DNA from 3 places in the Halomonas sp. AOP12-B1-6 genome. Region 2 is predicted to be linked to each of the others. Evidence: predicted binding sites of a transcription regulator. Region 2 holds the regulator's gene; each other region holds the start of a gene.

Region 1 (4,762 bases), on a different contig from region 2:
CAGCCAGGGTGGCGGCAAAACCTCGGCTTGGGGTGAGTTCGGTAATGCCGGTACCCACTGTCGCAATCACTCTGTGACCGTAGGTCACAAGGCCTACCACGATCCCCGCACCGCCCAACATAAGCACCCACCAGGGCACTAACGCAGCACTGTCGATCACGCCGTCGCTACGTACAACGCTAATGACTGCGGCCAGAGGGCCCACTGCGTTCGCTACGTCATTCGAGCCGTGCGCAAACGCCATTGCACAAGCGGTAAAGATCATCAGCACGCCAAACACGCGTTCAACGTTAGCGTAGCCAAAGTGGTCGTTCGCATTTTGCTCGAACTTAATGCGGCGCTGCATAACGATGCCCAGGCCCATAATGGCGATGCCGAGCACAATCGAAAGCAACAAGCTTTGCCCAAAGCTGAGGTTCAAACCTACGTGCGACAAGCCTTTGGTCAGCGTGACCATCGAGACAATAAAGCCCACCAGGAAAACGTAACCGGGTACGTAGCGCTTAGCCGCTGCAAGCGGGTCGCTGCTTTCAAAAATCAGATGCTGAACAGACTTAAAGAGGACATAGGCGATGGTACCCGCGAGCAGCGGCGAGATGAGCCAGCTAGAGGCAATTTGACCTACCTTGCCCCACGCCACCGCATCAACCCCCAGACCCACCGCGCCAAAACCGACGATAGCGCCCACAATAGAGTGCGTGGTAGACACCGGCCAGCCGCGTGCTGAAGCAATCAACAACCAAATGGCGGCAGCTAACAGTGCCGACAACATGCCGTAAACTAATAGCTGAGGATTGGCTTCCAATAATTCGGGGTCAAGTATCCCACCGCGAATGGTGGCGGTGACTTCACCACCGGCGAGCCATGCGCCTAGAAACTCAAAGATAACGGCAATAAGAATGGCTTGCTTGATGGTGATCGCTTTCGACCCCACCGAGGTTCCCATGGCATTGGCTACATCGTTCGCACCAACGCCCCAAGCCATAAAGAAGCCGAACAAACAGGCCAGGATAATGAAGATTTCACCGTGCTGGGCAATAATCAGCATACAAGTCCCCTTAGCGGGCTGTCAGAATCTGTAAGCGGCTACCCACGCGCTCGGCGCGGTCAGATAATTCACCCACCCATTCAATGATTTTATAAAGAAAAATCACATCGACGGGTGGCAGCTGACTTTCAAGCGCGAACAGTTGGCGACGAATAGTCACCTGCTGGTCATCGGCCTGGTGTTCGAGAATATGCAGTTCACGGATCATTCGATGCATGACATCAGCGACGTTACGTCCAAAGCCTGACTCAAGCAGATCTTTGAGCTCTTCCAATGCCTGACGGGCTTGCGCAACACAAGCAACGCTTGTGCGGATATAATCGCGCATCGGTTCAGCCAGCTCATCCGGCACACGCATTTTACGGCCCATCATAATGCCGGTAATGTCGCGCACCTTATTGGCGATTTTGTCCTGTACGCTAATGAGATCAAGCAGATCAGACCGCGACACCGGTAAAAACATGGTGTTGGGCAGGTTCAATCGCAACTCAGTTTTCAGCGTATCAGCGTCATGCTCTAAGCGGGTGACGTTTTCGCGCAGCTCAGCCGCTTTGATCCAGTCGTCTGCCAGGGTTGCTTCGAAAAACGGCAACAGCTGGTCGGCACATTCGTTTGCCTTGACGATATGGGCCAATAACGGCTGGAATGGCGAGCGGCCAAACATCGAAGAAAAAGGATTGGAGGTAACCATAATGCCTTTTAGCCTGTTTTCGGAAAGCCTGGAAATGGCGGCGCCAGTATAAAGAGTGCGCTCGCCGCCGTCATGAAAAGTTCATAAATGTAATCAAATATTCATCTATATGTCACGATAGCGAGGTGGCGATTGCCATGAAAACCCCCATTCCTCTAGAAGTAGAGATTAAGCTGGCGCTCCCCCCCACGGGGCCGGCTGCGCTAAGCCAACACCCGCTTCTCGCTTCAGTTCCCGTATCTCAACACGCATTGGCCAACATCTATTTCGATACCCCGACAAACGATCTAGCCAAAGCGCGCATTGCCGTTCGCCTGCGCGAAATCGATGGTAACGTGCTGCACACTGTCAAAACAGCAGGCCAAGGTAGCGGCGGGCTTTCTCAACGCCAAGAGTGGGAGTGGCAAGCTCCCGGCCCGCAGCTAGACCTCACGGCGCTTGCCAAGCTGCCCCCTTTTCAAGGCGAGCTTGCGCAGGCGCTGCCCTCACTCGTTCCGACGTTACGCACTGACTTCACGCGGCGCTGCTGGCAGTTAACCAGCGGCCTTTCAAGCATCGCTGCAACCGAGACTGACAACCATATTGAGCTGGTATTGGATCAAGGCGAGATTATTAGCGGTAGCTACCGCACACCTATCTGTGAAATAGAGCTTGAGTTAAAAAGGGGCGAACCAGAGGCGCTGTGGACATTAGCACTAGCACTTGCTGAGCAGGTTCCTCTGCGCCCATCAGACAGCAGCAAAGCAGCGCGCGGTAATATGCTAAGTGCCCAGCACTGGCCGTTACCCGACGCGCAAACCCCGGCGCAATGGCTGCACCGCGCCACGCTGGCGCTAGATGCCTACCATGACAGCCAGCAAGCAAGCTTTCTAGCAAAAGCCCATCAGGCTATCAACACGCTGGCGGAACATCCTGAGTTAGATGCCCTTGCACGCACTTATGCCCTGGCACTGCCGAGCGCCCTGGACGCCCAAGGCCAGCCACAGGCCGCTTACGGCAGCGCGGCGTTAGCACTCGCCTATCGCTTGGCGTACTAAACCGCGCTACGCTAGCGCTGAATGAGTGCCCACTTCAGGATGACGCAATGAATTTTCACCTAACGCCAGCCACGGAAGGCCTGCGTAGCCGCCTGTTTCATATCATATTCGAGTCCGACACACCGGGGGCGAAAGCATTTGATATCGCCTTGATTGTGGCCATTTTGGTGAGCGTCGCGGTAATTCTGCTGGGCAGCATTGAAATTTATGCTGAGCGCTACGGGGACATATTTTTCTACACGGAATGGGTCCTGACGCTGCTGTTCAGCATTGAGCTGCTCGTTCGCATCTATTGCCTGGAACGTCCTCTTCTCTACCTCAAAAGCTTTTATGGAATCGTCGATTTAATTGCGATTTTACCTACTTGGCTCGTTCTTTTAGTACCCGGCGCCCACGCACTGGTGATTGTGCGGCTACTACGAGTACTACGTATTTTCCGTATTTTTCGCTTGATGGCGTTTGTCGGTGAAGCCAACCTACTAATCGATGCCCTGAAGCGCAGCTTGCACCAGATTCTGCTGTTCTTCTTCTCTATTTTGATGGTGGTGACGCTATTTGCAGCCTTGATGTACACCATCGAATCGCCGGAGGCAGGCTTCACTAGCATTCCCATGTCGATGTACTGGGCTATCGTTAGCATGACGACGGTGGGCTATGGCGACATCGTGCCTGCGACACCGTTAGGCAAGGCGATTACCATGGTACTGATGTTACTCGGCTACTCGATTATCGCCGTGCCCACCGGTATTTTCTCGGCACAGGTGATTCGCTCGATACGTGAAGATCGCCACTCGGAAGAAACCTGCCCCGGATGCGGGCATGAGCAGCATGACAAACGCGCACGCTACTGCATGCGCTGTGGTACCTGGTTAGACGAGGACAGCGAAGACCCGCGCAAGAAAGACGAACAAAAGCAAGACGAAGAAAAACAAGACGAAGACTAAAACGCGCCCCAGGATAACGAAACCTGGGACGCGCAGTTCTCTTTTACTGAGGTAACAAGAGATCAAGGGGCTGGAGTATTAAGGATCACTCCGCTTCGAGCGGCGCGTCCCAGGCATCTAACTCGGCCTCACTCCAAGCACCGTAGGTCGCATTGGGGAATACAATCCAATCCTTGCCAAAGCGCTCTGCATTATCGTTTACAAGCTCGTGCTGCTGGGCAAGGTCGGCACCTGCAAAATCATCCGCAAAATCGTGCAACGAATCGCCTAACTGCATGACCAGCGTGTGACTCTCAACCACCTCCGCGCGCCGTTCTTCTTTAGCAGGCCCCAGCAGCATCACGCTCTGCTCAGATACTTGGGGCAGCGCTAACGCGTCTAGCGTGGCGATTGTGTCGGCCTCATTCTCCTGGTAGCGATCAGAAACGTAAAAAATAGCCACGCCCTGCTCATCCGCGTAATCCAGGAACGCTTTGGCGCCCGGCATTAAACGCGGCTCACCTTCACGCTCCCAGTGCTTCCAAGTATCCCAAGCGGTGTAGTCGTGGCACGCCTGCATGTCGCGAACCAGCAGCGCGCTATTGTCCAGCACCGTTTCATCCAGGTCGGTCATGATGGCTAAGCCGTCGCTGCCACCATGAGCTTCAATTTGATCTTTGAGTCGGTAGGTGGCGAGAGCAAAACCCTGACGCTGAAGGGCTGCGGCTTCAGCAGACTGCTGTTGATAGCGTAGGCCCATCGCATAAGCTTCCTGGGCACACATTTCTGCGTCATCGCTGTCCGCGTGGCTGGTCAGCGGTAGAGCGGCAAGGCTGGCTAAGGCAGCAAAGGTGCAGAGGCGAGAAGTGAAAAACATCTTCATTGAATGATCTCCTGGGCTAGGTGATCTCAAAAAGACGAGGCGACTCCGCGCCTTAAAGGATCACGATTTATTATCGAAAAGAATCATTAGGATCATATTTTATTTTCATTGAACAATCAAATAACTAAAAAAGACAAACCGCCACCTCGATCATGCTACGAGCCGGGGATTTGCCTTGAA
Region 2 (4,762 bases):
TCGCCGCCTTCGCCTTCAATTCTCCAGCGCTCAGGAGGAGATGGAGCCGGGTAGGCAACCACGGGTAATAACGGGGTTTTAACCACTACCGGCCACGCGCCAAAGCTTACGCGGGTGGGGGTGCCGGCCAGGGTGGCCGCAAGGGCTTTGGCGCTTGCTTGCAGCGGCTGTACGTACATGGCATTCACCCCGTCGACGCAGGCTGCATCGCCTAACGCATAAATATTGGGGTGCGATGTGCGCAGGTGGCGATCTACCACAATGCCGCTAGATGACACCGTTAAACCTGCCGCTTCGGCAAGTGCTGTGCGCGGGGCAAGGCCCGTGGCCATCAAAATGATGTCGGTGCTTAGTACGGAGCCGTTATCCAAGTGGAGCGCAATATCATTGGCGTGGCTGAGCGCTATCGATTCAATGGTGCGGCCTAAATAAAGTCGGATACCCGCGTCGCTGAACGCATCGCCTAAGGCGTGACCTAATGGCGGCGGTAACAGACGCGCAAGCAGATTACCTTCGGGGGCAATGATGGACACTGGGTGGCCGCTGGCGTGAAGGTCGTTAGCGAACTCACAGCCGACTAGCCCGGCCCCCACAATGGCTACCCGTGAATGTCCGTGACTTAACGCCTGATGAAAGCGGCGATAGTCGTCCAAATCGTTGACCGTAAAACAGCGTGAAGCAACGCTAGGCTCGCTGCTAAAAGGCATTCGAGGTGCCGCTCCGGTCGCTAACACCAATGTTTCATAGCTCAGCCGCTCTTGCCCTGGCGCATTGCCTAAAAGCACCGCATGGTTATCCACATCCAGTGCGTTGACATGGGTGTGGGTAACTACTCGGGCGTTTAGCTCTTCGCCAAGCTCTGCGGCGCTTCGCTGAGCTAATTTCTCGGGCGCTAACCCTTTACTAAAGCCGGTAGAAAGCAGGGGTTTGCTGTAATCGTCGCCGCTGTCAGCGCTGATCAGCGTGATAGAGCGTGTGTCGCCCTGCCGTCGCAGTGCACGAGCAAGACCTATGCCTGCCATCCCCGTGCCAATAATCACCAGCGCAGCGCGAGACGATAGCGGTGTCGTTGACATTATCTGTGTATATGATGCGGGCATGCAGACATCCAAAAGGTCGCTAAAAGAGTTATTGAAAGAGTTATTGAAAAAGCTGCTGAAACCAAAGCCTGTTAGAGCGTCATGTTACACTAGCTGCTCCCGTTATTGCCCTGGAGAACTCGGTGACATCACCCGCTGGCCGGCAAATGTATCTCTTTCCACGCTGGCGCCCCGTCCATGCGGCGCGCCCCGCGATGAGCTCTCCATGGTGGCAGTGGGTAGCCTCCACCGATTCGTTAACCGCTCGTTTAACAGCCGCAGGCGGTGGCAAGCCTTTTCGGGTGCGTTTACTGCGCCAAGGTGTGGGATGGCCGCTGCCCGATGAAGCCCAGGCGCTGGGGATTGGCCCTAAACGCTATGCATGGCTGCGTGAAGTAGCGCTGTGTTTAGATGAAACGCCGTGGGTGGTCGCGCGCTCAGTAGCGCCGTTGACACAGCTAAAAGGCCAGCGTTTAGATCGTTTGGGCGAGCGTTCGTTAGGCAGCTGGTTATTTCGCCAGCCAGACTTAGTGCGAGGGCCATTAGAGGCGACAACACAACGCCCGCCTTTTGCTAGCCTACATGGGGTCGAGCAGGATTGTAGCTGGGGCCGCCGCTCCGTATTTACGCATGGTGGCCTGTCGTTATTGGTACAAGAGTACTTTTTGCGGGCAATGGCGGATGACCTTGATCTGCCTTCGCGCTAGGCTAGCAGCTGCGTTTTCTTTTTCGTGAGGTAAGCATGGATCGTTCACTGTTGCGGCCGAAGGGATTGGCTCGCGTGGCAGACTTTTTACAGCTGATGCGCTTGGATCGGCCCATAGGCACGTGGCTATTAATGTGGCCCGCTCTTTGGGCGCTATGGATTGCCGCGCAGGGCGTGCCGGGGCGCAATGTGCTGCTTATTTTTGTTGCCGGCGTTTACGCCATGCGTGCCGCAGGCTGCGTGGTGAATGACTATGCCGACCGTCATTTTGATGGGCATGTAAAGCGCACTAAAAATCGTCCTCTAGCCACCGGTCGTATTAGCGAAACCGAGGCCCAGCTGCTGTTTATCGCATTGATCGCGATATCCTTCATTTTGGTGCTGCTGACCAATTGGTTCACGGTGATGCTCTCGCTGGGTGGCGTGCTGCTAGCGATTATTTATCCGTTTATGAAGCGCTATACCAACCTTCCTCAGGTCGTGCTGGGCGCCGCCTTTGCTTGGGCGATCCCCATGGCGTTTGGCGCTGTGCTGGGCTATGTCCCGCTGGAGGCTTGGCTATTGTTTTTTGCTAATGTGGTTTGGACCGTGGCGTACGATACCCAGTACGCCATGGTGGACCGCGACGATGATTTAAAAATCGGTATTAAATCGACAGCCGTGCTGTTTGGTAATGCGGACCGCGTCATTATTGCTTTATTACAAGTGGTGACGTTGCTGCTATTAGCATGGGTAGGGTGGCGAGTGGGTCTAGGCGGTTTTTTCTGGTTAGGACTCGCGGGAATGGCGGCCACTTTTCTGCATCAGCAGCGGTTAATTTTTCACCGTGCCCGAGATGCGTGCTTTCAGGCGTTCCTCAATAATTTTTGGTCAGGTTTGTTTATTTTCGCGGGTATTGCGCTAAGTTGGTGGCCTGTGGCGGGCTAATAATCGCCGCTGTCATGTAACTGTCATCAAGTCATGGTGTTATCGTCATCGATATGTCATTGAGCTATTTTTCATTGAATTAGCTCTCTTTGCACCCCTTGAGGCTCTGGTATGACTGCCAAGACCGTTTTGATTGTCGATGATGAGGCGCCGATCCGCGAGATGATTGCGGTAGCGCTGGAAATGGCTGACTATCGCGTGCTCGAAGCGGATAACGCTCAGGATGCTCATGCTTTGATCGTCGACCACCAGCCTGATTTACTGCTGCTTGATTGGATGATGCCTGGCACCAGCGGTATCGAGCTTGCTAGGCGCTTAAAGCGCGAAGAAGCCACTGCTGAGATTCCCATTATTATGCTGACCGCTAAAGGCGAAGAAGATAATAAGATTCAGGGGCTTGAAGCCGGTGCTGATGACTATATTACCAAGCCTTTTTCGCCTCGCGAGTTGGTGGCACGGCTTAAAGCCGTTTTGCGTCGTGCAACGCCGCGTGGTGTTGAAGATCCCGTAGAGGTTAATGGACTGCTGCTTGATCCGGTGAGTCATCGCGTCAGCTCCGATGGTAAGGCGCTTGAGATAGGCCCAACGGAATATCGTCTGCTGCAGTTCTTTATGACACACCAGGAGCGCGCTTACACACGTAGCCAGCTGCTTGATCAAGTGTGGGGTGGCAACGTGTACGTTGAAGAGCGCACGGTAGATGTACATATTCGCCGGTTGCGTAAAGCGCTAGGCGAAACCCATCAAAATCTGATTCAAACGGTTCGGGGCACCGGTTACCGTTTCTCTTCACGGGTATAAATGTGCGCCTATGGAGCCGTGAACTGTGGCAACTGGCCTGGCTCGCCACGCTGGGGACAAGCATTGGCTGGCTATTGGATGCAGCGGGGCTGGGGCTGGCTTCTGGACTGGCAGTGTATCTGTTTTATCACTTGCGGCAGCTGCGCGCGCTGTATCGATGGCTAACCCTGCAACCCCATGATGAACCACCTGCTGCCCAGGGGATATGGGGCGAACTGTTTGATCGCTTATATCGCTATCAAAAAAGCCAGCGCATTACACAAAGTCGGCTGCGTGCCACTTTGGCGCGTATTCAAGAGTCGTCAGAGGCGATGCGCGATAGCGTCGTTATGCTTGACCGCCACGGAGATTTAGAGTGGTGGAACAGCGCTGCAACCACGATGCTTGGGCTGCAGACGGCCCACGACCGTGGCCAGCACATTACCAATTTACTCCGCGATCCGGGCTTTATAAGCTACTTCAACGCCCGCCACTATAGTGAACCGCTAACGCTAACATCGCCCATTGATGAGCGATGCATTCTGCAGTACCAAATTACCCTGTACGGCGACGATGAGCGGCTAGTGATGGCGCGAGATATCACGCGTCTGCATCGTCTGGAGCAGATGCGCCGCGATTTTGTGGCCAATGTATCCCACGAGCTGCGTACCCCTCTCACCGTGCTTTCTGGCTATTTAGAAACCTATGGCGATCTTGCCGAGCAGCTACCTCCGCGCTTAGGTAAAGGTATTCAGCAAATGCAGGAGCAGACGCAGCGAATGCAGAACCTGGTCAATGACCTATTGCTGCTGTCCCGGTTAGAAATTGACCAAAGTGGTAAGGATCATCAGCCGTTGTCGCTGGGCCCTTTGCTACAGAGTGTTCGTGAGGATGCGCTAGCGCTATCGGATCAGCGGCATACCATCACTATTGCGCTTGACAGCAAGGCACGTCTGCTAGGAAGCGAGCAGGAAATGCGCAGCGCGATTTCTAATCTCGCGTTTAACGCTGTTCGCTACACGCCGCCAGGGAGCCACATCACGTTGCGCTGGAAAGATAACCAAGCTGGCGGAGCCTGTATTGACGTTGAGGACAACGGCGAGGGAATTGATCCTGTGCACATCCCTCGGCTGACCGAACGCTTCTACCGCGTTGATAAAGGGCGTAGCACGACGACGGGCGGTACTGGTTTGGGCTTGGCAATTGTCAAACACGTGCTGCTACGCCATGATGCTCAGCTATTGATTGAATCTCACCCGGGTAAGGGTGC
Region 3 (4,762 bases), 380 kb from region 2:
TCTCGACACGGTCGTGCTGATTGGCTCGCTAGGTGCCCAGCAGCCAGTGCCGAGCGCCTACGCGTTGGGCGCGGCTAGCGGCTCGGCGCTATGGTTTAGCGCGCTAGCCCTGGGAGCTTCCTGGCTAGCACCCTGGCTATCAAAGCCGTTAACCTGGCGACTGATCGATATTGGCGTGGCCATTATGATGGCGACCATTGCCTTTCAGCTGATTGTCGATGGGCTTTAGGGCTATCGCCGAGTAGTTCGACGCTGTGCGCTACAGGGCTGAGGTTACACCCCCACCGGACCACCGTCGCGTTTCTGAATGACCACCGTCGCAGCCCGTGGGCGCACTTGACCGCTGGCGGCAATGGTGGCGTCTTGAACCAGCGCGCCGCCGTCAGCGGGCCAGTTGCCGGGGTGCTGAATATTGATAAACAGTGCGGTTTTATCCGGTGTGGCAAAGATACCAGTGACCTCCGAACCATTAGGCCCTACCGCGAAACGCTTTAGCTGCTGCTGATTACTACTATTAACCACCGGGCCGGTGCCTTGGATATCGCCCAGCCCGTTAGGTACTACCGCAAGCAATTGATCGTTTGTATATTCCGTTAACCCACCATAGCCATTATCGGTTTGAATCCAAAGAATCCCCTGGCCGTCACCACGCTCGTCGAACCACAGCCCATCGGGGCTCGCGAACTGGTTCATTTCGCTCAGGCCAGAGTGGTTATCCACATCGCTTGCCGCGGCACCAAACACAAACACTTCCCAGGTGAAGGCGTTCGGCAAACGGCTTTCGCGCCAGCGGATAATATGCCCCGCTTCGTTATTGGCACGCGGGTTGGACGCATTGGTGGGTGCTGTGCCATAACCAACGCCTAACTGCTCAATGTCGTCACCGGTATTGGTAAACGTCGGCGTGGTTTCTTCGGCGGTACGCTGAGTATTATTAGTCAGCGTGAGGTACACCTCGCCTGATGTAGGATCGACAGCCGCCCATTCTGGCCGGTCCATTGGTGTTGCGCCCATAAAATCCGCCGCATCGCAGGTATTAATGATAATTCCTGCGTGGTCGTCGTCTGCCAAGCCCAGCGCCACGGCTAGCGTGCGGCCATCCTGCGTTGTCGCATCAGGCGTCAGCGCTAGCCAATCACCACTGCCATCGGCATGGAAACGGGCCACATACAGCGTGCCGTTATCCATATATCGACTACCGATAGCCAAGCGGTCGTATTCTTCGCCGGGGCGGTTGGCATCAGCGGGATTCCAGGGGGCGTCAGAGACGTATTTATAGACATACTCATTGCGCGAATCATGTCCAGAGTAGTAAACCACCGGCTGACCGGCTTCCAGCTTGCCCAGCCAGCAGCCTTCATGGCGAAAACGACCCAGTGCCGTGCGCTTAACGGCGAGCGCATCGCTATACGGGTCCACTTCTACCTGATAGCCAAACGAGCGCGCCTCGTTGCGATAATCGTCAGCCGCGTGTTCACCTCGTGGAGTAATATCGAAACGGCCAAACTCATCGTTGTCCTCAGAGGCATCACCTGCCGAGGTATCCCAGCCATAGCGGCTTTTATCGGTAGGAATACCGATGCGCGCATCGTCCTGGAAACGTTCACCACGGTTAACGAAAATATCCGGCCAGTTCTCTTCGCAGGCAATATAGGTGCCCCAGGGAGTAACACCGTTGCCACAGTTATTGTTGGTGCCACGGGTCTGCATCCCCGACGGTGAAAACTGCGTTTTGACGTAGTCGCTGCCGGCGACGGGGCCTGCGATTTCCATCACCGTTGCGCTGGTAAAGCGGCGGTTATAAGACGAGCCCGGCACATGCGCCCAGTGGCCGTTGGCATCTTTTTCGACCTCAACCAGGGTGACACCATGGGCATTGATTTCGGTGCGTGACTCATCGGCGGGCCGCTTACCGCTTTCTGCATTAGTCGGACCACCCTGAGGTGCCCACAGCGCTTCTTGATCGATATATTCATTGTTAAGCGCCAGCACAAATCGACGCGAGGCGTTATCGGCATCCAGCGCAAACCCTGCCATGCCGTCATGGTGCATGCCCACACTCACAGCCTGGCGATCAGGCGTCATCGGCTGGTCAGCCTGCCAGGTATCGGCAGCGCTGAGCGGCGTACCCCAGGGTACTAGCACCTGTGCCACATAGCCTTCTGGCACCACTATCGCGTCAGTCAGTGAACCGTGTACGGCTTCGAAGGCCAGCGTCAGCGGTGTTTTTTGCGTGCCGTTTGAGGCAAGTGCCTGAGCGGCGCCACCAAAACTCAGCATTGAGGCCGCCGCCATGCTCAAGCCGCCACGCATCACATCGCGCCGAGATACATGTTTTGCCAATACCGCTGCGAAAGGTTCATTGCGGCTTGGGTTAAGCAGACGATGATCTTCGATCTCTTTACTCATGTTGGGTCTCCCTCGTATCGTTTTAAGCTAACGATTGAATTTCAAGAGACTTTAACTGAGCAAAATGACAGCGCGATGACGGTCTGCCTGCCTGTATATAGGTAAATTAAAGACACCTTTTGGCACAGTTGCTGCCATTAATCGCATGATGACAAGCGTTTACCTCCCAAAGCCTATTGAGTAGCATTCTCAACTCTGTTAAATTAACGCTAATAGTTATCATTAACACAGGAGTCATCATCGCATGCAGTTTCCCGACAAGGGCGCTGAGCAACGCCATGCGCCAGTAGTGGCGCCTATAGCGGCGCGTGAAGTGGATAGCAAAGAGCTGCTGGGAAGCGCTGGTCAGCTGATTATTCATCATGAACAAAGACGCTATATCTTGCGTCGCACCAAAAGTGGCAAGTTAATCCTTAACGCATAAGCACACCCTAATTTTAAAAACTAATACAGCAACAGCCAGCCATATTGCAGCCTAACTGCACTCAGCCAGCGATGTCTTCCACCTCTCTTTGTTGGAACTATCCGGCTCATGAAATACACATGCGCGTTCAGCGGCCTTTGCCTCACTTTTTCCCCTCTACTCGCCGCTTTTGCAGACGATGCTGAACTTAATCCGGTAACGGTGACGGGCACTCGCGCGCCGACGGACCTCTCTCGGGCACCGCTGATTATCGACATCATTAACCGCAATGATGCGGTGCTAGCAACGGCTAGCCGAGTGGAAGACATCCTTAGCCGCCAGCCGGGTCTGCATGTCGCTGGCCAGGGACGCCGCAACGGTCAGACGTTGAGTATGCGTGGTTTTGGTCGCTCAGGCGTGCTGATACGTTTAGACGGCGTGCGGCAGGATATTTCGACGGGCCATGTCGGCAACTTTTTCCTCGACCCTGGCTTAATTCAGGAAGTACAGGTAGCTCGCGGCGCCCTCTCCAGCTTATACGGCAGCAATGCGATGGGGGGTGTGGTCAGCTTTACGAGCGTTGATGCCGATGACCTGCTGGCACCTGGCGAAGATAGCGGCGTACGCCTTTCCGTTGGTGGCGCCACCGCTAGCGATGAATTACGCGGCAGCCTAACGGCCTTTGGCCGCCGCGATACCGCCAACGGCAAGGTGGATGGCTTATTTTCAGTCGGCCGCAGTGAGTCTGGCGATATTCGGCGCGCCGGTGGCGATCAAGCAGAGGAAGACGCCACCCTCAACAGCCTACTGTTAAAAGGCGGTTGGGAGCCAAACGACGACCAGCGGGTATTTATCAGTTGGCAGCATTACGACGAGCGCGCAACCCAGCCTGCCAACCCTCAGCAGCTTTCAACAGATGCCAGCAGCCCACTGCGTGACCGCGATGTTGAGAGCAATAACGTGCAGCTTGGCCATCGCTGGCAGCCTGGCGCCGCGACCGAGATCACCTCGCGGCTAACCTTTAGCCAGCAGGATATTGATGAGCCCCAGGCCAGCCGCTCATTAGAACGTATCGGCTTGCAAAGCGATGGCTACCATCGTATGGATCACGGCTGGCTCTCCCAAACACTGGTGTTCGGCGCCGAACTGGAACAGGCCCGCCAGCGCCCGGACGGCGAAGCCAACGGCTTCCCAAAAGCCGATATTGATACCCAAGCCGCGTATTTAGATACCACGCTAACGGCGGGGCGCTATTTGTCTGATGGCGGCGCGGGTCAGTTTGATGTTGGTTTGGGTGCGCGCTTTGATCGCTACGACGCTACCGGGCAAGACGATGGTGACAGTGTCCATGATCAAGTATCGCCACGCTTTCGTCTTGCCTGGCGTCCTGATGATGCGCTGATGCTGTTCTCTGGCTACGCCGAGGCTTTTCGCGCACCTAGTCTCTCCGAGCTTTACGCCAACGAGCGTCATTTTGCCGGTTTCTGCGCCGGGCCATTTTTCTGCACCCCGGACAACTACTGGATACCCAACCCCAATCTTTCCCCCGAAACCAGCAGCACGTGGGAAAGCGGCGTGGTCTGGCACCAGGGCGATTGGCAGGTACGCGCCAGCTATTTCGACACCCGCGCGGACGACTTTATCGACACTCAGGTCGACATCATGGCAGGCACTACCCAGGCGGTGAACATTCAACGTGCTCAGCTATGGGGCTATGACGCCCGCGTGACATGGCAGCCTAGCGCTCTCCCATCACTGACCAGCTTTGCCGGTCTTTCGGAAGTCTCCGGCAAAGACCGCGACTCTGGCGACCCACTGGGCAGCCAAACACCGCTAGAAGCAACGCTGGGCAGTGAGCTGGCGCTCTATGGCAGCAATATTCGCCTAGGTTGGCAAAGCCGATTCGCTCAATCCTTCGATAAGCAGAGCGACGACGAGCGTCTACCTGGC

The links. The regulator PhoB, encoded in region 2, activates phosphate uptake and scavenging genes when phosphate is short. The targets are predictions, from matches to a motif close to TGTCATANNNNTGTCANA.
Region 1: ACT3TR_RS03580 (CYTH domain-containing protein) is a predicted target of PhoB. The motif match lies at 1,839-1,856, and genes of this name have one in related genera.
Region 3: ACT3TR_RS06650 (PhoX family protein) is a predicted target of PhoB. The motif match lies at 2,473-2,490, and genes of this name have one in related genera.

The regions. Positions count from the first base shown of each region.
Region 1 covers NZ_JBQSYK010000001.1:795,891-800,652, forward strand. Annotated here, with positions in the region: gene ACT3TR_RS03570 (inorganic phosphate transporter) at 1-1,048, opposite strand, end outside; gene ACT3TR_RS03575 (TIGR00153 family protein) at 1,059-1,739, opposite strand; gene ACT3TR_RS03580 (CYTH domain-containing protein) at 1,877-2,776, shown strand; gene ACT3TR_RS03585 (ion transporter) at 2,824-3,720, shown strand; gene ACT3TR_RS03590 (5'-nucleotidase, lipoprotein e(P4) family) at 3,806-4,582, opposite strand.
Region 2 covers NZ_JBQSYK010000002.1:664,591-669,352, reverse strand. Annotated here, with positions in the region: gene ACT3TR_RS08410 (NAD(P)/FAD-dependent oxidoreductase) at 1-1,100, opposite strand, end outside; gene ACT3TR_RS08405 (chorismate--pyruvate lyase family protein) at 1,247-1,786, shown strand; gene ubiA (4-hydroxybenzoate octaprenyltransferase) at 1,822-2,712, shown strand; gene phoB (phosphate regulon transcriptional regulator PhoB) at 2,824-3,513, shown strand; gene phoR (phosphate regulon sensor histidine kinase PhoR) at 3,516-4,762, shown strand, end outside.
Region 3 covers NZ_JBQSYK010000002.1:288,687-293,448, forward strand. Annotated here, with positions in the region: gene ACT3TR_RS06645 (LysE/ArgO family amino acid transporter) at 1-229, shown strand, start outside; gene ACT3TR_RS06650 (PhoX family protein) at 274-2,409, opposite strand; gene hemP (hemin uptake protein HemP) at 2,654-2,833, shown strand; gene ACT3TR_RS06660 (TonB-dependent receptor domain-containing protein) at 2,942-4,762, shown strand, end outside.